One region of the Alteromonas sp. 4NS20-0143 genome, then DNA from elsewhere that is predicted to be linked to it. Evidence: predicted binding sites of a transcription regulator. Region 1 holds the regulator's gene; the other holds the start of a gene.
The links. Region 1 encodes FliA, which starts transcription of late flagellar genes. Its sites were predicted from a motif close to CTAAAGNTNNNNNNNNNNNNGCCGATA; they were not measured.
Positions count from the first base shown of each region.

Region 1 (10,547 bases):
CGAGTTCTTCGGTATATTTTTCTGGCATTACCCACTTTGCTGAGTCTACTACACTTAGTTTAGACTCTCTGTGCAACATTACACCCATAAACCAGTCAGGTTTTCCAAAAAGTGGTGCAATTTTATCTATTTGGTGAATTCCACCAAGGGTGGTTAATGGAACGGCAAGGGTTAACCCTGCCACTTCAAAAAATAACGCCTGAAAACGAAAGTCTAGACTATCTTGTAGTGCAACCTTCGTTTTTGCAGCTATTGTTTCTTCATCGCGACTTTTTTCAGTAGACGAAGAATCTCTAATTTCCAGTTCATCTGTGGTGATAACCCCAGGCGTTTTTACACTGGAATCAGCTACGTTTTCGTGTTCTGTTAATTGACGGCTATCTTTCGCACTACTTAGTTCACGTAAGCTATTCTTTTCATAAATGCCGTGCTCAGAAACGTTTTGCTCAGCTTTCAATGTAACGGCATCAATCACATCGTTATCTTGAGGCAGCGGTATAGTATCTTTAACTAACCGCTCCTCAGTAATGTGATGAGAAGCTTGCTCAAGCAGCTTAGCTGCCCGTGCGGTTGCGTCGTCAGCCACTGCAGGCTCTTTGAGCAAACCATCTAAATACGCTTCCATCACGTCTTCACGTGCAAACGGAGACTGCTTACTCATCGCTCATTATTTCCCTAACACTTCAAGCAGTTTACCGTAGGCCGCAACGCCTCGTGTTTTCGGATAGGCCGCTGAAATGGGCAATTGCACCAAGCTAGCATCTCTAAAATGCGTATCAACTGGAATAACGCCTTCCCAAACACGCTCACCGTAATCGCTCATTAAGCGCTTACGCGATTCAAGGGCCGCGTTTGTTCGTTTATCGAACATGGTTGGAATAATGCAGGTATCAAAACTTTTGCCCAATGAGCGCCCCATTATTTCCATTGTACGAATCATTCTATCTAAACCTTTTAACGCCAGGTATTCGGTTTGTGTCGGCACGATAACCTTGTCACACGCTGCCAGTGCATTCACCATCAACACACCTAATACAGGTGGACAGTCGATAATAGCCACATCAAATTCGTTGTCGACTTTTGCCAGCGCTTTCTTAAGCACTAAGCCCATGCCCTGTTCACTCCCCATGGTTCTATCAAGGGTAGCAAGCGCCATTGTTGCCGGTAGTACATAGAGATTATCTATTTTGGTTGGGCAAAGGCAATCTAAAACGTTATCGGCCGTTAAACTGGCAGACTTAATAAAAATGTCGTAAACCGAATGACTTAGCGCTTCAGCATCTATACCAAAATAGTAACTTAACGATGAGTGAGGGTCGGTATCAATGAGTAACACGCGCTTACCTTGCTGCGCGAGCAAACCGCCTAAACTCACGGTGGTAGTAGTTTTACCTACCCCACCCTTTTGATTTGCTACTGTCCATACCTTCACGACATAAAGTCCACTACACGATTAATACACTAACGCATTTCACAAAGAATGCAGTTGCTCATATCATCAACATTAATATTTTGCGTTGATATATTCGCCACGGCAACCGCTTGAGGCATGCCGTAAACCACACAGGAGTCTTGATCCTGGGCCCAAATTGTAGCGCCTTTCTCTTTTAACTTTCTACAGCCCTCGCGCCCGTCGGCTCCCATACCAGTGAGAATTATCCCCAATACGTCGCCAGAGAAAGCCCGCTCTAACGAGCTAAAGGTAAGGTCAACACTTGGCTTGTAGTTAACCTTGTCAGCACTGCTAGCATCGACAATAGCAATCTTTTTTTGCCCGCCCACAGTTTCAATGAGCATTTGTCTACCGCCAGGGGCCAAGTAAGCCTGACCAGGCATTAAAATGTCTCCGTGTTCAGCTTCTTTCACGCCTATTTTACAGTTTGCATCTAACCGCTGCGCAAACGCCGTCGTAAAAGTGCCAGGCATGTGCTGAACTAAAATAATTGGATACGGAAAATCTGAGGGTAAAGGCATTAGCACTTTTTGAAGCGCTACCGGACCACCCGTTGAAGCGCCAATGGCAAGGCACTTATATCGCTTACCCGTTGCTTTAACCGACGAAACCGTAGGCTGCTTAGCTGCGTCTTTATGACCCGAAAGCAATCCAGACGTTTTAAAAAAGGCCTGTTTCGGTGCATTAGGGGGTAATCGTCGGGTTTCCTCAGATCTAAACGTGGGGCGTTTCAGCCCTATACCTCTGCGCGCAATCAAACGAACTTTAGTACACAACAGTCGCGTCGCATCTTTTCTATCTTGCGCTATATCTTCAAATTTCTTCGGTAGAAAATCGAGTGCACCTGCTTCTAATGCATCTAACGTTGCTTGCGCCCCATGATGGGTTAACGAAGAAAACATTAAAATAGGGATGGGCTTATTTTCCATGATGGCTTTAACCGCCGAAATGCCGTCCATAACGGGCATTTCTACGTCCATCGTAATTACGTCGGGAGATAGCTCTTTAATTTTATCAAGGGCATCTCTGCCGTTTCTAGCTTCACCTACAACCTCTAACTCTCTATCTTCATCGAGTATTTCTCTTACTCGACGACGATAAAACGTTGAGTCGTCCACGACCAGGACTTTAAAGACCATGGATTACTTTTCCTATTGTTTGTAAACCAGCTTATTATGGCTTACGAGCATACCGCTTCAGAAGGCTTGGAATATCTAAGATCAACGCAATACCACCGTCTGAGGTTATCGTTGCGCCTGCCATTCCTGGAGTGCCCTGTAGCAGCGCATCCAATGGCTTGATCACCACTTCTTCTTGCCCTATTAATGCATCGACAACAAAACCAACTTGTCGGGTACCAACTTGCACCACGACCACATGCCCTTTCTCTCTCTCGATAGACTTAGGCCCTCTGATTAGCCAGTCGCCAAGGAAAAATAACGGTATGGCTTTAGAGCGAACTATCATTGTTAACTGTCCATCAACCGTATTGGTCTTTTTGATGTCCATGTTAATTATTTCACTGACAGAGCCTAGAGGTAATGCAAAGGTTTGCTTACCAATTATAATCATCAGTGTTGGCAAAATAGCTAGGGTAAGTGGAACTTTTATCTCTAAACGAGTGCCCTTACCAAGCTGAGAGTCGATATTTACCGTACCGTTGAGCTGATTTATCTTAGTTTTCACCACGTCCATGCCAACGCCACGACCGGAAATATCGCTGATTTCCGTTTTCGTAGAGAAGCCCGGTGCAAAAATAAGATTAAACGCTTCAACGTCTGACATTCGCGCTGCGGCGTCGGCGTCTAGCACACCGCGACTGATAGCAATTTCCTTTAATTTTTCAGGGTCCATGCCCTTACCGTCGTCTTCGATGGTAAGTAAAATGTGATCACCTTCCTGCGATGCAGATAGCTTAACCGTTCCCATTCTTGGTTTGCCAGAAGCTGCTCGGTCATCTGGCATTTCCACACCGTGGTCGACGGAGTTTCTCACCAAGTGAACCAGCGGATCGGCAAGTGCTTCCACCAAGTTTTTATCTAAATCTGTTTCTTCACCTTCAAGCTCTAGGGTAATCTCTTTTTTGAGACTTCGCGCTAAATCACGAACAACCCTTGGGAAGCGGCCAAATACTTTCTTAATTGGCTGCATCCGAGTTTTCATTACCGCGCCCTGTAGGTCTCCGGTAACCACATCTAAGTTTGCTATCGCCTTAGACATGCTCTCATCGTTGGTGTTTATACCAAGGCTTATCAATCTATTACGAACGAGTACCAGTTCGCCCACCATATTCATTATTTGATCTAAGCGTTTAGTATCAACACGAACGGTGGTTTCAGCTGGCGGTGAGCTAGGTGAAGCTTTCTTCTCGTCTTTCTTACCAGCATCTTTACTTGCTGGGGCTGCAGATGCTGCCTTACTGGGCGCTGACGCAGCAGGTGCCGCTTTAGCCGCAGCGGGTGCAGATTGCTTTGCCTTTTGTATAGCTTCAGTCGCCGCTTTATCAACATTAGGCTCTGGTGCTTTGGTATCTGAGGCGCTTTGAACGGTTGGGCCTTGCCCTGAACCGTGAAGTTGGTCTAGCAGCGCTTCAAATTCATCGTCAGTAATTTCTTCATCGCCGGACGCAGATGTGGATTTTGGCGCTGGCTGACTGGGTGCAGCGCTTTCTTCTGCGGCGCTGAACTTGCCTTTACCGTGAAGGTCATCAAGAAGGGCTTCAAACTCATCGTCGGTAATATCATCGCCACTGCTCGAAGATACATCAGGGCTTGTTACATCAGAGCTTGGCGCAGCAGATGCTTTCGCTTCGCTTTTGGTGCCTGTGGTCGATTGGCCTGGGGCCGATTTCCCAGGCGCAGAGGAACCGTGGAGTTCATCAAGTAAAGCCTCGAATTCATCTTCACTGATTTCGTCAATATCCCCACCAGAGCTTGCCGGAGCAGGCGCCTCGTCTACGAAGTCGAATTCAAGTTCAGGTTCAGAGGCTATTTCAGGTTGAGCACTTGGTGCAGATTCATCGGTATCAAAAATATTTTCGTCCGGTGACTCTGGTTTGCTCAACTTGTGCAGAGTATCTACAAGTTTGGCGTCGGCAGGTTCCAATGGTTCTTGGGATTTTACCCGCTCAAACATATCTACCACTACGTCTGTAGCCTGTAGAATAATATCCATTAATTCTGGCGTGAGCGTGCGCTGGCCATTTCTCATAACATCGAAAACGTTCTCGGCGCCATGACAAATTTCAACTAACTCGGTGAGCGATAAAAATCCCGCTCCGCCTTTAACTGTATGATATCCGCGAAAAATTGCGTTAAGCAAATTCGCATCTTCAGGATTGTTCTCAAGATCAACGAGCTGTTCTTGTAATTGTTCAAGTATCTCTCCAGCTTCAACTAGAAAGTCCTGTAGTATTTCCTCGTCAACATCAAACGACATGCGCCCGCTCCCCTAAAAACCTAAGCTCGACAGAAGATCATCAACATCATCCTGGCCCGATACAACATCATCACGCGTTTCAGCGTCAATAATCGGACCCTCTGCTTTCACACCTTCAGCCTTATCGGCCTCAGGGCTTAATGGTTTAGTTTGTTCTGAACCATCTCGCTCGCCAAACATGGTAAGCATGTTGACTAAGCTCTCTTCAACTTCTTTTACTAAGTCGATAACGCGGCGGATAACCTGACCTGTAAGGTCTTGATAACCCTGTGCCATTAATACTTCAGTTAGCAGTTGTGTAAGTTTAGCCGACTGCGAAGCACCGTCTTCTAACAATTCGTCTAAGTCTTTACATAAAACTTTGAATTCACCCACTTCAATCTGGCGAGTCATGAGCTTTTTCCACTCAGGCATCACGCTGTCAATGCGAGAAGCTAGCAGTTCAGCTATAGGCATGCTCGCCTCTACCGCATCCATGGTAGTGTTGGCAGCTTTCTCAGTTTCTTCAATAACGTAAGTTAGGCGAGATTGCGCATCGGGAATATCGTCTGTCGCTAAATTCTTTATGCGATCGTCTATTTGAAAATTGTTTAGCGCGTCGTGAAGTTGGCGCGTTAGCTTTCCTACCTCAGCGAAAAGCTCTACATTTTCTTTCATTGACGCCGCTTCAAACAGCGCATTAGCCGACGCATTATCACCAGCTTCAAGATAAACAACGAGTTGCTTAGCTTCTTCTAATGAAAGTGGAACGTTTGTATTCGTTGTCATCCAGTAAACCTCGTTTCTCTGGTGAGCGTCTGGATCAACCTAAACGTTCGAATATTTTATCTAGCTTTTCTTTCAATGTAGCTGCAGTAAATGGCTTAACGACATAGCCATTCACGCCTGCTTGCGCAGCGGCAACGATTTGTTCTTTTTTCGCTTCAGCCGTTACCATTAGTACCGGCAAGTGCTTCAGTTTGTCATCGGCGCGAATTGCCCTAAGCAAATCGATACCCTGCATGCCTGGCATGTTCCAGTCGGTTACAACAAAATCGAAATCACCCTGCTGTAGCATAGGTAACGCCGTATTTCCGTCGTCCGCTTCCTGGATGTTTGCGAAACCCAAATCTTTTAGTAGGTTTTTTATGATACGTCTCATGGTTGAAAAGTCATCGACCACGAGAATCTTCATGCTCTTATCCAAAATAGCCTCCAGTGAGGGGTTAATTGTTTTAATTTCTATTCTTCGTCAGCTTGCCACGACTTCATTCGAGATTTGAGTTTTAACATGGCCTGACTGTGAATTTGACTTACTCTCGATTCACTTACATCAAGAACTTCACCGATTTCTCTTAGGTTCAATTCTTCATCATAGTATAAAGAAAGCACGATCGCTTCTCGCTCTGGTAACGTGGTGATTGCTTGCGCAAGCGACTTTTGAAACGCCCCTTGCATAAGATCTTCCAGCGGTGCATCACTACCTCTACTTTGCTCAGTAGTAATCACATCTTCTGAAACACCTAAATCTTCAATCCCAACTAGCTTACCTGCATTTACCTCGTTGAGCATTTGATGATAGTCCTGCAAGCTTACGTTTAGCTTAGCAGCAATATCAACATCTCTTGCATCTCTTCCCGTTTCGCCCTCTACACGAGAGATGGCGTCTGTAATGGCGCGCCCGTTTCTATGCACAGAGCGCGGCGTCCAGTCACCTTTGCGAATTTCGTCTAACATAGCACCGCGAATGCGAATACCCGCGAACGTTTCAAAGCTTGCGCCTTTCGAACCGTCAAAGTTTCGAGCGGCCTCTAGCAATCCAATCATGCCAGACTGAATAAGGTCATCAACGAGCACACTGGCAGGGAGTCGCGCTATTAGATGATGCGCTATGCGCTTCACAAGAGGCGCGTGTCGCTCTACTAACTGCGACTTATCAGTTTGTTGTTGATAAGCTGCCGCCTTACTATTCAACGCTGATTCCCTACTGCTTTTTCTGCAATTAATTGCTCAATGAAAAACTCTAAGTGACCACCTGGCTGAGCCGGTATTGGCCATGATGCCGCTCTATTCGCTAGCTGACTTATCGCAACAGCAGCAGGTGAGCCTGGATAGGCATCGACTATAGCAGTTTGCTTTCTAACTGCACGGCGAATATTTTCATCAAACGGTATTGTTGCAACTAATTCTAGCGCAACATCTAAGAAGCGCCCTGTTACTTTACTCAATTTGCTGAATAGTTCTTGCCCCTCACGCACGTCCCTCACCATGTTCGCCACTATTTTGAAGCGAAATACACCGTGCTCGCGGTTTAGCAATTTAATAAGCGCGTAGGCATCGGTAAGTGAAGTGGGTTCATCGCACACTACTACCATGATGTCTTGAGAGGCTTTTGCAAAGCTGAGCACCATGTCAGAAATACCCGCGGCAGTATCGACAAGCAACACATCAATAGGCGTACGAAGTTCACTAAACGCACGTATCAAGCCCGCATGCTGGGTCGTTGAAAGCTCTGCCATCGACTGAGTTCCCGATGTTGCAGGTGCAATTTTAATACCGTGGGGACCAGTAACCAGTACATCATCTAGCGTGCACTCACCGGACAAAACATGAGATAAGTTCTTTTCAACGCGAAGGCCCAACATGACATCTACGTTTGCCAATCCTAAGTCGGCATCAAGAACCATCACACGTTTACCTTGCTTAGCCATAGCAATTGCTGTGTTAAGCGTAATATTTGTTTTACCTACGCCACCTTTGCCTCCGGTGACGGCGATAACTTTGATTAACCGTGATTGCTTCATTTTTCTTAAGCTACTCGCTTGGTCGTCAATCATACTACTTATGCTGTTTTAATATCGTTGTTATTACTAGTATGATCCAAACCATATTTTTTATAAAGCTTTGCAGCAGCTGAAACTAAAGATTTCGCTTCTGCAATCTTAATGTCTTCAGGTACTTTCTGACCGTCGGTGACATAGCTAACCGGTAACTGATACTCGACTGCCGCACTGAGTACCTCTCCTAAAGAATAGCACTCATCTAACTTTGTGAAAATACAACCACTTAGTTCGATGTCGTCATACGCTCTAATGATACGCTGTAATGCAGGATATTGTGTATTTGCCTGCGCGACTAAATATTTTTTCACTACGGGCATCTGACCGTTGTCAAAATGCTTTATTTGCTTAATTAATCGACTATCTCGTTGACTAAATCCAGCCGTATCAATCAATACTAGTCGTTTATGACGAAGTTGGAACAATAAATCTGAAAGTTCTTCACTTGATTGCGCTTTTCTCACCGTACAGCCAATAATCTTGCCGTAAGTTGCAAGTTGCTCATACGCCGCAATACGATAGGTATCAATGGTGATCATTGCCACAGAATCTGCGCCATACTTTTGTGCATAGCGAGCGGCCAATTTCGCCACTGTGGTTGTTTTACCCGTACCCGTTGGACCGACTAATGCAACAGCACCCTGCGCGGTAAGTATATCGTTACCTGTTACATTTAATCGATTAGCCAATAGGTTAAGAAGATAAACCCACGCATCTCTCTCGTTATAATGCGAAGGCGTGTAACTGATTAGTTGCTTAGATAATGCTTTGCTAAGCCCCATATCGGTTAAGCGAGTGATCAAATACTGATGAACGGGTTTTTGACGAGTCTGCTTTGCCTCCATTAAGTCAGCCACTTGGTGCTGTAGTACCCCTCTTAACGACGCTAGCTCTTCTTTTATCTGTGCAAGCTCATCAGACGGTGCAGCTGGCGCTTCTTCAATGCTCGACGCTTGATGAGAAGGGAATGCTTCGCTGTGTCTTTGGTACTCACTTGGGCCCGTATGTCTGTCAACAGGTTGCTGTGCTTCAACCTCGTCAATGAATGCGTCGGAGAAATTAAGGTGGGATGCAATATCATTGGCATGTTGTGCATTTGCGGATGTAGGTTGCACGACATCTTTTGATGCGCCTTGTCCTGCGCCATGTTGCTTTTCAAGCAGCGCCTTTAGGCTGTCTGGACCATCATCGCCAATAATCTCGCTAAGACTCGGTGTAGGATTTTGCTTAGAAGACGTTGGTGAAGAAGGTGCACCGGAAGGTTTACTAATATTTAGCTTTGCTTCTGGCTCTTTATCATAAGCTGCTACAAGTTCGATGCCATCAGCCACTTTGCGATTTGACATGATAACCGCATCGCTACCTAACTCAGCCTTTACTTGGCTTAACGCCTCGCGCATATCTTTGCCAAAAAATCGTCTTATTTTCATTGCAACCTCTCCACTCACCCAGCGTCAGATTATTGACCGACCGAACTGACTATTTTTATCTGCTTGTCGTCGGGTACTTCTTGATAAGAAAGCACATGTAACCCAACAACAGAATACTTAAGGAAGCGTGATAACACCGGTCTTAGCATTCCTGAAGTAAGAAGCACCGCGGGCTCTCCTTCAAGTTCTTGCTGCTGACTGGCTTGTTGCAGTGATTTTTGCAACTTATCTGCCAAGCCTGGTTCAATACCAGCGCCATCTTCGCCACCTGCTTGAAGTGACTGGTGCAACATCTGTTCCAACTCTGGCGCCAAGGTTATGACAGGTATCTCTTTAGAACCTTGAGTAATTTCTTGAACTATTAGGCGCTTAAGGGCAATTCGCACCGCCGACACCAACACATCTGGGTCTTGGCTGCGGGTTCCATACTCACTTAACGTTTGAACGATAGTTCTCATGTCACGAATTGGCACACCTTCAAACAGCAGCGTTTGCAGTATTTTAACTACCGTACTAAGAGGGAGTATGTCAGGTACTAATCCCTCTACGAGTTTAGGATGCTGCTTCGCTAGCATATCGAGAAGCTGCTGCGCCTCTTCGTGGCCTAAAAGCTGATAGGCATTGTTCGTCAGCAGCTGACTTAGGTGGGTTGCGACTACCGTTGCAGCATCGACTACGGTGTAACCAAGTGTTTGTGCGTGCTCTCGCTTGTTCGGTTTAATCCATACCGCATCAAGACCGAAGGCAGGGTCTTTTGTTGCCCTTCCCTCTAACTTGCCAAAGACTTGCCCTGGATTGATTGCTAACTCTTCATCATGGCTTATTACTGAATCGCCAATGGTAACGCCAAGCATCGCAATGGTGTACGTATTGGGCTCTAAGTCGAGGTTATCTCGAATATGCACAGGGGGAATGAGAAAACCCAATTCTTGAGACAGTTTTTTACGTACCCCTTTAATACGGGTTAATAGCTCGCCCCCTTGGGACTTATCGACTAACGGTATTAGGCGATAACCCACTTCAAGACCGATTGTGTCTACCTGCTGTACATCGTCCCACCCAAGCTCTTTCACCTCTGGCGTAACTGACTCGTCTCGTGACAGCGTGTCTGGCACTTGTGGCTCAGCCGCTTTTTTCTTCGCGTTGTGAGTTTGAAAATAAGCAACACCAGCAATAAGAAAAGAGAAACCAAGAAACGCAACATGGGGCATTCCCGGTATAATTCCCATGACGAATAACACGCCTGAGGCTATATACAGCGCTTGGTTATTACCAAGCTGCCCGCGAATTTCTTTACCCATTTCTTGAGACTCATTCTCACGAGTCACAATAATCGCGGTAGCGACGGACAAAAGCAGTGAGGGAATTTGAGCAACTAAGCCGTCGCCAATAGTCAGTAGCGTATAT
Region 1 is NZ_BAAJLR010000002.1:326,487-337,033, forward strand. Features, by position in the region: gene AC27HD_RS05160 (chemotaxis protein CheW) at 1-661, opposite strand, end outside; gene AC27HD_RS05165 (ParA family protein) at 668-1,432, opposite strand; gene AC27HD_RS05170 (protein-glutamate methylesterase/protein-glutamine glutaminase) at 1,462-2,592, opposite strand; gene AC27HD_RS05175 (chemotaxis protein CheA) at 2,627-4,891, opposite strand; gene AC27HD_RS05180 (protein phosphatase CheZ) at 4,904-5,659, opposite strand; gene cheY (chemotaxis response regulator CheY) at 5,694-6,077, opposite strand; gene AC27HD_RS05190 (RNA polymerase sigma factor FliA) at 6,113-6,844, opposite strand; gene AC27HD_RS05195 (MinD/ParA family protein) at 6,841-7,707, opposite strand; gene flhF (flagellar biosynthesis GTPase FlhF) at 7,713-9,140, opposite strand; gene flhA (flagellar biosynthesis protein FlhA) at 9,170-10,547, opposite strand, start outside.

Region 2 (10,547 bases), on a different contig from region 1:
CCAACTTCATCAAAATGGATAACGGTAAGAGATGCGTTAACGGTTGATAATGATATTGTGGTTCGCTCGATAGTCGAGGGTAGCACCGGGCAAGTCATTGCTTATCGGGTAAAAGTGCTAAAACTACTTTCTAAACCCGCTGGCATATTAATTACCAGCTTTCCTTCACGCATACAGCGAATAGGGCTTCGAGCCTCAACACGCTCACAGCCTGGCGTTGCCATAAACATCAAGTCAGAGGTTTTCGAGGGCGATGAAGATGCGTCAGGCATCATCGTCGACTTATCAAAACACGGGTGCAAAGTCGGGCTTCAGGTGAAACCTGGGTGGCCCATACTAATTGACAATACCGAAATAACACTTGTATATATGCTTAATGGTGAAGCGGTTGAAATTAAAGCCATGGTTAAAAATCATAAGTTAGATAATCGAATAGTCTATTACGGGCTCAAATTTCAATCTGGTGATGCAATGATTGGCGAGCTACTCGCAAGACATACTTTGGTGTCGTAGCTTTTTTTAAACTGACCCTATGTATTGTCTTTAAAAAGTGAACTGACATCAAAAAGTATACTGTCATTAAAAAGTGTACTGTCATCAAAACAGGCAGTGGCAACACAAAGCGGGCAAAGGTATATATTGTCATCTGCTGTACAAATTTTGCGCTTAATGTAATTGTTTTATGCGCTAGTAAGCTCTGTGAGCTAAGTAAAAACCTAACAAACTCATAATTCAAATAATAAGGTGAGGGACAATGAGAAGTATTGAAAGGCTGCTTATGCAGTACGGTGAAAGCCATCAAAATAAGACTAACGTGATAATTCACGCTATTGCAGTGCCGAGTATTTATTTGGTAACCCTTGGCTTGCTTTGGAGTATTCCTACCCCAGACGCTATCGCGCATTTTGATATTACATGGGCGCACATCATCGCTATTCCAGTACTGTATTACTATTTTTCTTTGTCTGGTCCTATTGGTGCGGCTATGACATTACTTACTATCGCGTGTTTTGGTGTGGTAAATCTGTTGGTTCACTTCGATATTTCTGTTTGGCAATTCAGCTTAGCGCTGTTTGTGGTTATGTGGATTTTACAATTTGTTGGACACAAAATTGAGGGGAAAAAGCCCTCATTTTTCGAAGATCTTCGTTTTCTGCTCGTTGGGCCTGCATGGTGGTGGGTTCACTGGCTTAAACGAATGAACATTAGCTATTAAAGCAGTTACACAATTAGCACGGCGTGTTGACGTTAATCTATTCGTTTTGTCGTTACAAAGCGCTTATTGCTGCGAAAATATACAGTAAACGTCCACTCGCTCCTAGCTGCGACCAGACGCACTACCTACACGACCAAGCTGCTTGGGTCATTAAATTCCAAGCGTATAATCTCACTACAAGCTCTATATTTGGTAATAATAAGTTGGTGTTACAGTGAGTCGCTTCCAGCGAGTAATCGAAAGTAATGAGCGTTTATTTTGGACTTTGCACAGTGCAGGGTGGGCAGGATTTGCGCTAATTTACTACATAGGCTCTTTTCTACATGATGTAAGATCCATTTGGGTTTTCATTATCATGCTTAATGCATACGCAGGTTGGTTACTGACTATTCCGTTGCGCTATGTCTATCGGTGGGCTCGAAAGCGCTCTCCTTTAAAGATGATCCTTATTGTTATCGCATCGTGCTATATCGTGGCGCTGGTGTGGGCTGTGGTAAAAAACATTAACTATTGGGAGATATACAAGCACGGTTATCGCCCAGACGAATGGTACATGTACTTCACCAACACCATTAACTCGTTGATTATGGTTGGTTGTTGGAGTGGTGTTTATTTTGGTATCAAAAACTTTCAAATGCTGCAAAAAGAGAAGCAGAATGCGCTCAAAGCCAGCACCATGGCACATCAAGCCCATATCAAGATGTTGCGATATCAATTGAACCCTCACTTTCTATTCAACACGCTTAACGCTATCTCAACCTTAATCCTGTTGAAAGAGAATGACACTGCCGAAGCCATGGTGTCTAAATTAAGCAACTTTTTGCGTTACTCACTTGATAACGATCCCATTAAGCGAGTTCCGCTAGGTCAGGAAATAAAGGCACTTCGCCTGTATCTTGAAATCGAAAAAGTGCGATTCGACGATCGCTTAGAAGTCATCTGGGATATCGATACTAAATGCGAATCGGCATTGGTACCGAGCATGATACTTCAGCCCATAATTGAAAATGCCATTAAACATGCCATTTCTAAAATGGAAAATGGTGGCCAAATTGCGATAACAGCCCGTACCTTCGGCAATGACTTACTGATGGACGTGGCCGATAATGGCCCTGGTGCTGATATAAAAGATGGCAAATTAAGCCGGAAAAATGGCGTAGGACTTGTGAACATAAAAGAGCGCTTACAATCGCTTTACCAACGCAACTTTGCATTTTCTATTGAGCACAATCAGCCCTCGGGTGTACGAGTACGAATTCGTATTCCCTATGACGTAAAGGACGTATGATATGACCAAGCAAATGATTAAAACCATTGTGGTAGACGATGAGCCTCTTGCTCGTAGAGGGCTACGTGCGAGGCTTGAACGTCATAGCGATATTCAAGTGCTGGCCGAGTGCCAAAATGGTCTTGAGGCGGTAAGCAGTATTTCTCAACATCGCCCGGACCTCGTTTTTCTCGATATTCAAATGCCAGGGCTCAATGGATTTCAAGTCATTCACAAACTTCGTGAATTGAAACAGCCAATTCCAATGATTGTTTTTGTCACCGCATACGACAGCTATGCGATTAAAGCGTTTGACGTGCATGCGTTGGATTATCTATTGAAACCAGCAGATGACGAACGACTTGGCGCAGCCCTCGATAAGGTAAGAGAATACACCAGCACGGCACATCAAGACGAACAGTCACAAAAGCTAGTGAGTTTAGTTGCAGAATTAACAGGCGACGATTGTGAAGAAATTTTACGCAAGCTAGCGAATGGTGAACCGGTAGAAACCAACCCTTATCCAGACGTGCTTGCTATTAAAGATGGCTCTGAAGTGACACGAGTCAATGTTCAAGATATTCAGTGGATAGATGCGGCTGGCGATTACATGTGTGTTCACGCGCTAGACGGTATGCACATCATGCGTAAAACCATGAAAGAGTTGGAGCAGGAATTGAACCCTCAGTTCTTTGTCAGAGTTCACCGCTCCGCTATTGCTAATATCCGTTTTGTGAAAAAACTAGTGAGTCATATTAGCGGCGAATACCACCTCATTTTACAAAATGATACCGAGCTGAAGGTGAGCAGAAGTCATCGCGATAAGGTGAAAGCTGCAATGAAGATGTAGTTGAGTCCTGCGCTTAAGCTCGCTCTTAAGTTAACAGCAAGGAATATGTCCTTGCTTCTTATTATCTTGAGCAACGCTGGACAAAGTTAGCCTTGTGGTTTTAACTTGGCAACAAACAAGAAAAGCGCCTACAAGGGCGCTTCTCTGTATTTTCATCAATCAGCTTTTCAACTCATACCTGAAATTCTCACTACCTCAAAACATAAACTCTTTAAGCCCTTTTATTGATTAAGCGTCGCTTTATCGATAGGTCACAATTTATGTAAATTATTCAATAGAAGAGGTTATGTGGTATTAACCATACCTTTCATTCATTATTGATTTCATTAAGGCCACTTGTGCGCTGTTTAACGGTTTATTATCACTGGTTTTGGTGAGCGGCACAGTAGTGGGTTCTCTGTTCACTTCTCCGACCATGACATTGCTTGTATCTGTACCCACAAGACTTACCGCGTATTCGCCTAATGAAGTAGCAAGTAGCCTATCGTTGCTTACCGGAGTGCCTCCTCGTTGCACATGTCCGAGAGTTACCGGTCTTACATCAGTAATTCCACTGTCGTTAAGCGCCTTGGTAAGGGCCTCTAGGCCTTGCGGCCATACGTTTTCTGCCACTACCACAATAAAGCTTACCGAGCCTCTCACGCGGCGCTGAGCATGAATTTGTGTGAGAATTTTCTTTATCTCACTTTCTGGCGATTCAAAGAATTCAGGTAAAATCACATAATCTGCTGCTGACGAGAGCGCTGCGTTCAATGCTAAAAAACCGGCATGTCTTCCCATCACCTCAACTAAAAATATGCGTTCAAATGCATCTGCAGTATCTCGTACCTTATCAATTGAGTTCATTGCAGTATCTATAGCAGTGTAATAACCAATGGTGGCATCGGTGCCGGCTATATCATTGTCTATCGTGCCTGGAATACCGATAATTTGGCCATGGTAATGGTCGGCCAGATGCGTGGCCCCGCGAAATGAACCGTCACCACCAATAACAAGAAGAGCATCTACGCCTGCCTCTGATAAATTAGCTGCCGCTTGCTTCAAGCCCGCTTCCTCGGTGAAAGCTTTGCACCGAGCGCTGTGCAATACGGTACCCCCTTGCTGAATAAGGTTGTGAGTAGAGTCTAGTGAAAGAGAAATAGATTCTTGTTTAATTAATCCATTGTAGCCATGAAGATAACCTATTAAATCGTAATTCCGCTTTTTGCAGGCAATCACAATTGCCCTAATACATGCATTCATACCCGGTGCATCACCACCCGACGTTAATACTGCGACACGTTTTGACACATTAAAATCCTTCTCAGTAGGTTTCGTTCTTATAGTATGGAAAATAGAGCAGACTGTTTGGAAGGTAAAGCCATTTATTTTGCACTTTTTCCATCTGAGCGGTCTATACAGTATTACGCTCTTTGCACATAACATATTGAAGGCTAATCAAAATGCGCGTTGCTATTATCTTTGTTCTGCTACTTTCTCTTACAGCGTGTACCTCTAAGCTCGCTTATGACAACTTAGATTGGTGGGTATACTGGTATCTAGATGACTATGTAGAGCTTAACGATGAACAAGAAGAACGGTTTGATGACTACTTAACCAATTGGCTTCAATGGCATAAACGAAGTGAGTTGAAACGCTATGAAAATCAGCTTAAAACGCTGAAACAGCAAGTACTAAACCGCGAGTTAGATTACGACACGGTTTATGCGCATATTAACGACGTGAGAACGCATTGGGAAAGGGTGAGGGCACAGATTAGCCCGGAACTTGCTGAGCTTGCCGTCGACCTTACTGACCAACAAATAGTGTCTTTATTCGCCACACTAGAAAAAGACAACAAGGAAGAAGAAGAGGAGCGGCAAGAGTTTCTCGAACAGTCAGAGGCAGAGCGCAGTGAAAAGCGTATTGAGCGGATGACTGACAACGTGGAAGAGCGTATTGGTGATTTGTCTGAGGAGCAAAAACAAATTATTGCTACCTACAACGCACAGTTTGTGTCAACGTCCGACGAATGGTTGCAGTATCGCAGAAAAATTCAAAATGCAGCCCGTCGACTATTCATTACCAAAACCACGAATCCAAATTTTGTCCAAGACTTAACTTATTTAATGCAAAACCCAGATAAATACCGAAGCGAGGACTATCAGCAAGCTAGCGCCCATAATATGAAAGTGGGAGCAACCATGATTGTGGAAGTTGCATCCACACTCAGCGATTCCCAAAAGAAAACCCTGGTCGAGAATATTGATGAATTTATTACAACGATAGACAAGTTTCAGAAGTAGCTTCTAATTAAGCTAAGCCACGTTATTCATAGAGCTTCTAGCGTTACTCTATAAGCTATAATGCAGCTAATCCAAGTAAAAGAGAAAAAATATGGATCAAGCACTAGAGACGATGATTGCAAATATGCCCGCAAAAACGGGTAAAAACCTTGAAGAATGGACTGTGCTGTTGAGGCAAGAAAACTTCAATAAACATTCAGAGGCAGTCGCATTTTTAAAAACAACTTATGGGGTTACACATGGATTTGCCAACACAATAGTCACTCTTTCTAAAGAAGAGAGTGATTCTCCCGATTTGGTAGCCACTCAGTATGAGGGTAAAGAAACACTTAAACCCATATACGATTTGTTGATAGCGACAATGACAAAATTGGGTGATGACGTTGTGGTCGTGCCGAAAAAAGGGAGTGTGAGTGTAATTCGAAAAAATCAATTTGCGCTGATCAAGCCTGCGACAAAGAAAAGAATTGACCTGGGATTAAAACTAAAAGGGGTGGATATACAGGGGCGCTTAGAAAATTCTGGGCCTTTTGGCTCCATGTGCACGCACAGGATCCAGTTGCAGCAAGTGACAGAGGTTGATAAAGAGGTAGTCAACTGGCTATTGAAAGCCTATGAAATGTCGCTATAAGCCAAGAAAAAGCGACAAGTCATCACGTAAGTTCGAGTACTTTTCGCTGTAGGCGTCTTTGAGTGGGATATTGTCCAATAATTTATAAAGGCGCCTGCACTCACCAGCCATCTGCGAGTCTGCTTTGTCTATTATTTTAAATAGCTGAAGAAGGCACTGAAGCAGGTTTAAAGCAACGCCAATATTCACTGGGGCATAATTTTGGGCCAGAGCAAACGACGCTTTTGCTCGCTCAAATGAGTTCTGCTGATAGTGCTGAATACCTTCGCGGTTAAATTGCTGATAATTTGCCAAGTTGGTTTTTGCTTTTTCTGCCTTTTGTTCAAGCATTGAAGCGCTGTTTTGATCTAATTCATCTTTTCTGGTTGCCACAATTTTCGACAGCGCAAGGGCATCATCGTACTCTCCCAATGTGTACATCACGTTAATACTATCGGGGAGATAGGCAGTGGGGTGCTCGGGGTACTTTTCCTCAATGGCAACTTGAGAGTTAACCAAGTGCTTTTTAGCATCAATCAACTTGCCGTCTATTGCGCTCACCCGAGCGTTGACAATATTTCCAAAAATGTCCACATCAAAATTTCGATCCATTTTTAAAAGATGCTCGTCAAACTTGCCCCTTTGAAGTGCTAGCAATGCCTCTTGTTGATATTTGTTTCGCTGTTTTTGGTCTTCTGAATGCTCGGCAACATCTAAAAGGCTGCGTATTAACGTACACCAATGCAGACTGTTTTTATGCACGGTACGTTTAGATAAATTCCAAATAGCGCTGCACGAGAGCGACGCAGTGACGAAATCAAGATTTTGCTTTGCTATTTCGCAGGCTTGTAAATGACGAGAAACAGAGTAGGGCGATAGTTTTATGGCTTCTTTAATTGCGTTTAAGGCGGCTTCTCGATTTTCTAACCCCTGATGAGCGAGCGCTAATACGTCGTTTGCATCAGCGCTAAAACGATTCCGCTTAAGGGTTTTCATCGCGATAGTGATAGCCTTGTCGTAGTCGGCGTTTTGAATGTAGGTTTTTCCCAATGCAATTTGAGCCCACAATACAGGCTTGCCGCTAGTGTAGGGGGCTAAGATAGCCAACGCCCTTTTACAGTCGTTTTTACGACAATAGGTTTCAACTAATAGCTGTTCACAATGGCCTTTGTAATGAGAGGGTTCCTTATACAGTGTGTTGAGTACAGTGATTGCATCAGTAAATTGCTCTTTCTCAATGAACTCATAGGCTTGCTGCAAAAACTGTCGTTTTTGCCATGCTCTGCTTATTCTGCTCTTCAATTGAACCTGAGAAAAGGGCTTAACTAAAAAATCGTCAGGCCTTCTATCGATAGAACCAAGAACCATAGAGCGAGTGCTATCCGCACTTATCAAAATAAATACAGAGGTCGTTTTTATCAGTCGCTTGACTCTCAGCTCTTCTACTAACTCATAGCCATTTTTATAATCTGCACCTAAATGCAGATCGCAAACCACAATATCGAACTTTGTGCGTTTGGCTTCAGAAATAGCTTGTTCCGCCGAGGATTTGGTCACGATGTTGGTCGCGCCCATCGATTGCAATAATCCTTTCAGCATAAGCAGAAATGGTCGCTGATCTTCAACAATCAGTACTCTTTTATCACTGTATTTCACTGCATCCTCAAAGATTTGCAGAGCAAGAAAACATAATGATGGTTTAAAAATGCGTAATGAGCAATTTGATCCTTCAGAATATTCTTATTCAGCCGACAACTAACGTATGAATATCACTACAGTTTTTCATCATGAGCGTTGAGCAAGTCAGTTCAAACAGCACTGTTGAATTAGACCCTAGTTACCGCTGGGAGTTTGACGGTACATTGGCAAAAGCCTCCTCACAAGGTCGCTTGTTTGCTCTGTATCTAGCCATGCATCAAAATGCGTTAGCCCATCCTATACATTTAACGCCACATGCAAAGAGCGAAGACTCACCCTATCAAAACGAAATAAGTAACCTGAGTCACTACAGGCAGCCCGCATTACAAGCTGCAGATAAAGACTGGGCGAATATGGCTACGTTAGCCTCACTCATGTCATCTGATTTAGCCTCTGCTCGCTTATTCTTATCGATGAACCCTTCACCGCTTGCCCAATCTGACGACGCTTCACGCATACCTGATGATGTAAAAAATAACTGTAGCTTAGGCACACAAAAGCGTTTAGCGAATCTCTACAGAAGTGATATTAAAGAAGATAACACCATGTTGTATGACATTATCAGTGGTGAATATAGCAGCATCAACCCTAACGCCAATCCCCAAAATAATAAACAGAACGCATTCTCTGAAGACTCAGTAAGAATGGCCGTTTAGTCTCGTTTTTGCTATTACCCCTAAGCTGATTGGCTTTTGCGATGCATTTTGGTATATTGCGCGCCGCATTTTGCACTGGTCTTACGCTCCAATCAGCAAAGGTTTAAATAATGTCTACACAATCTGAATCAAAATATATTGTATGCGCGATGTACAAGTTCGTCGCGCTTGAAAACTTTAAGGCGATGCGCCAACCACTTACTGACGTCATGGAAAAAAATGGCATCAGGGGCACGCTTCTACTCGCTCATGAAGGGATAAACGGAACCGTTTCTGGTCCCAGAGATGGTATCGATGCGTTAATCAGTTACTTAAACAGTGACGAGCGGATTAACCCCATTTCCTGTAAAGAGTCTCTTCACGATGAGCAGCCTTTCTATCGCACTAAAGTAAAACTTAAAAAAGAAATTGTCACCATGGGTGTTGAAGGGATAGACCCTCGACAAACCGTAGGTACCTACGTAAAGCCCAGTGAATGGAATGACTTAATAAGCGACCCAGATGTTACCGTTATCGACACACGTAATGGCTATGAAATAGAAATTGGTACGTTTAAAAACGCGATAGACCCAAAAACCGACACCTTCAGAGAGTTTCCTGAGTACGTCGCTAAGTCACTCGACCCAGCTAAAAACAAGAAAGTTGCCATGTTTTGCACAGGCGGAATACGCTGCGAAAAATCTACTGCCTATCTCAAAGAACAAGGCTTTGAAGACGTTTATCATTTGGAAGGCGGAATTCTTCAATATTTAGAAGATGTGCCCAAAGAGGAGTCTCTGTGGGAAGGTGACTGTTTCGTTTTTGATAATCGGGTTGCGGTAAACCACGATTTAGAAAAGAGTCACTACGAACAGTGCTATGCGTGTCGGCTGCCAATAACCGAAGAAGACAAAAAGAGCGATGTATACGAGCCAGGGGTAAGCTGCCCCCATTGCCATGGTACCCATACTGAAGATCAAATTTCCCGCTTCAGAGAGCGCGAAAAACAAGTGCAGCTAGCTAAAGCGAGACAGCAAGAGCATGTAGGAACAGACGCTAGGCTTACCATGGAACAGAAGCGTTTGGAGAAAGCTCAGGCGCAGCGCGAGCGAGCCTTAAAAGCTAATGAAAAAGCAAAATAAAAAGAGGCATAGACACTAGAAAGGAGAGACGATACACTCACTACATCGTTGTAAAGTTTTAAGGAATGAGAGTGAGCACTCAACTTTCAGATGCAAAAATTGAAGAGATAAGAAAAGACTTCAGTTTTTTTGACCGTGACGGAAATGGTCAGATAGATATAACAGAGTTTATTGAGCTTTTAACCATTATTTCGCCAAAAACAAAGGCGAGTCACGTTGAAGAAGGCTTTAAATTAATCGACGGCAATGACGACGGTTATATAGACTTCGAAGAGTTTTTAGAATGGTGGCAAGAGTGTTGGTGGGAATACTAATGCGTTTGCAATAACGACCATTTCAAACACGAACAAAAAAGCGAGCATAAGCTCGCTTTTTTCTTTATTAGTACTAGTTAATGTTTATCAACTATTCTTCCTCAGGATCAGGCGCGCTGGTATTACGGGGCTTGCGCTTCACAGGAACCATTCCAATATCCGCACCTTCCATAGGGTCAACACGTCTTACAGGCTTTGCTCTAACAGGCTTAGCATCACGGTTTTTATCTGTTGTTGGTTTTCCTTTACTCTGCGTACTCTTCTTCTTAGTGAAACCTTCAAACTTTGCACTAAATTCATCATGAGGTTTACACTCAAGGGCGTATTGAAGATGAATTTTAAGCGCCTCGAAACTGTTCCAGTCTCTTGGACCAACAAGAGAGAAAGCTTCGCCTTTCTGTCCTGCTCGGCCGGTACGTCCAATTCGGTGAATATATTCATCGGCATTTTTGGGAAGGTCGAAGTTAACTACTAAACCTACTTTTGATAAGTCTAGACCACGAGAAGCTAAATCCGTCGTTACCAGAACA
Region 2 is NZ_BAAJLR010000001.1:589,550-600,096, reverse strand. Features, by position in the region: gene AC27HD_RS02530 (PilZ domain-containing protein) at 1-513, shown strand, start outside; gene AC27HD_RS02525 (Mpo1 family 2-hydroxy fatty acid dioxygenase) at 755-1,216, shown strand; gene AC27HD_RS02520 (sensor histidine kinase) at 1,431-2,504, shown strand; gene AC27HD_RS02515 (LytR/AlgR family response regulator transcription factor) at 2,506-3,333, shown strand; gene AC27HD_RS02510 (ATP-dependent 6-phosphofructokinase) at 3,628-4,623, opposite strand; gene AC27HD_RS02505 (DUF6279 family lipoprotein) at 4,776-5,618, shown strand; gene AC27HD_RS02500 (DUF4287 domain-containing protein) at 5,710-6,249, shown strand; gene AC27HD_RS02495 (response regulator) at 6,244-7,884, opposite strand; gene AC27HD_RS02490 (VC2046/SO_2500 family protein) at 8,016-8,582, shown strand; gene trhO (oxygen-dependent tRNA uridine(34) hydroxylase TrhO) at 8,693-9,703, shown strand; gene AC27HD_RS02480 (EF-hand domain-containing protein) at 9,775-10,017, shown strand; gene AC27HD_RS02475 (DEAD/DEAH box helicase) at 10,109-10,547, opposite strand, start outside.
Region 2: AC27HD_RS02490 (VC2046/SO_2500 family protein) is a predicted target of FliA. The motif match lies at 7,956-7,982, and genes of this name have one in related genera.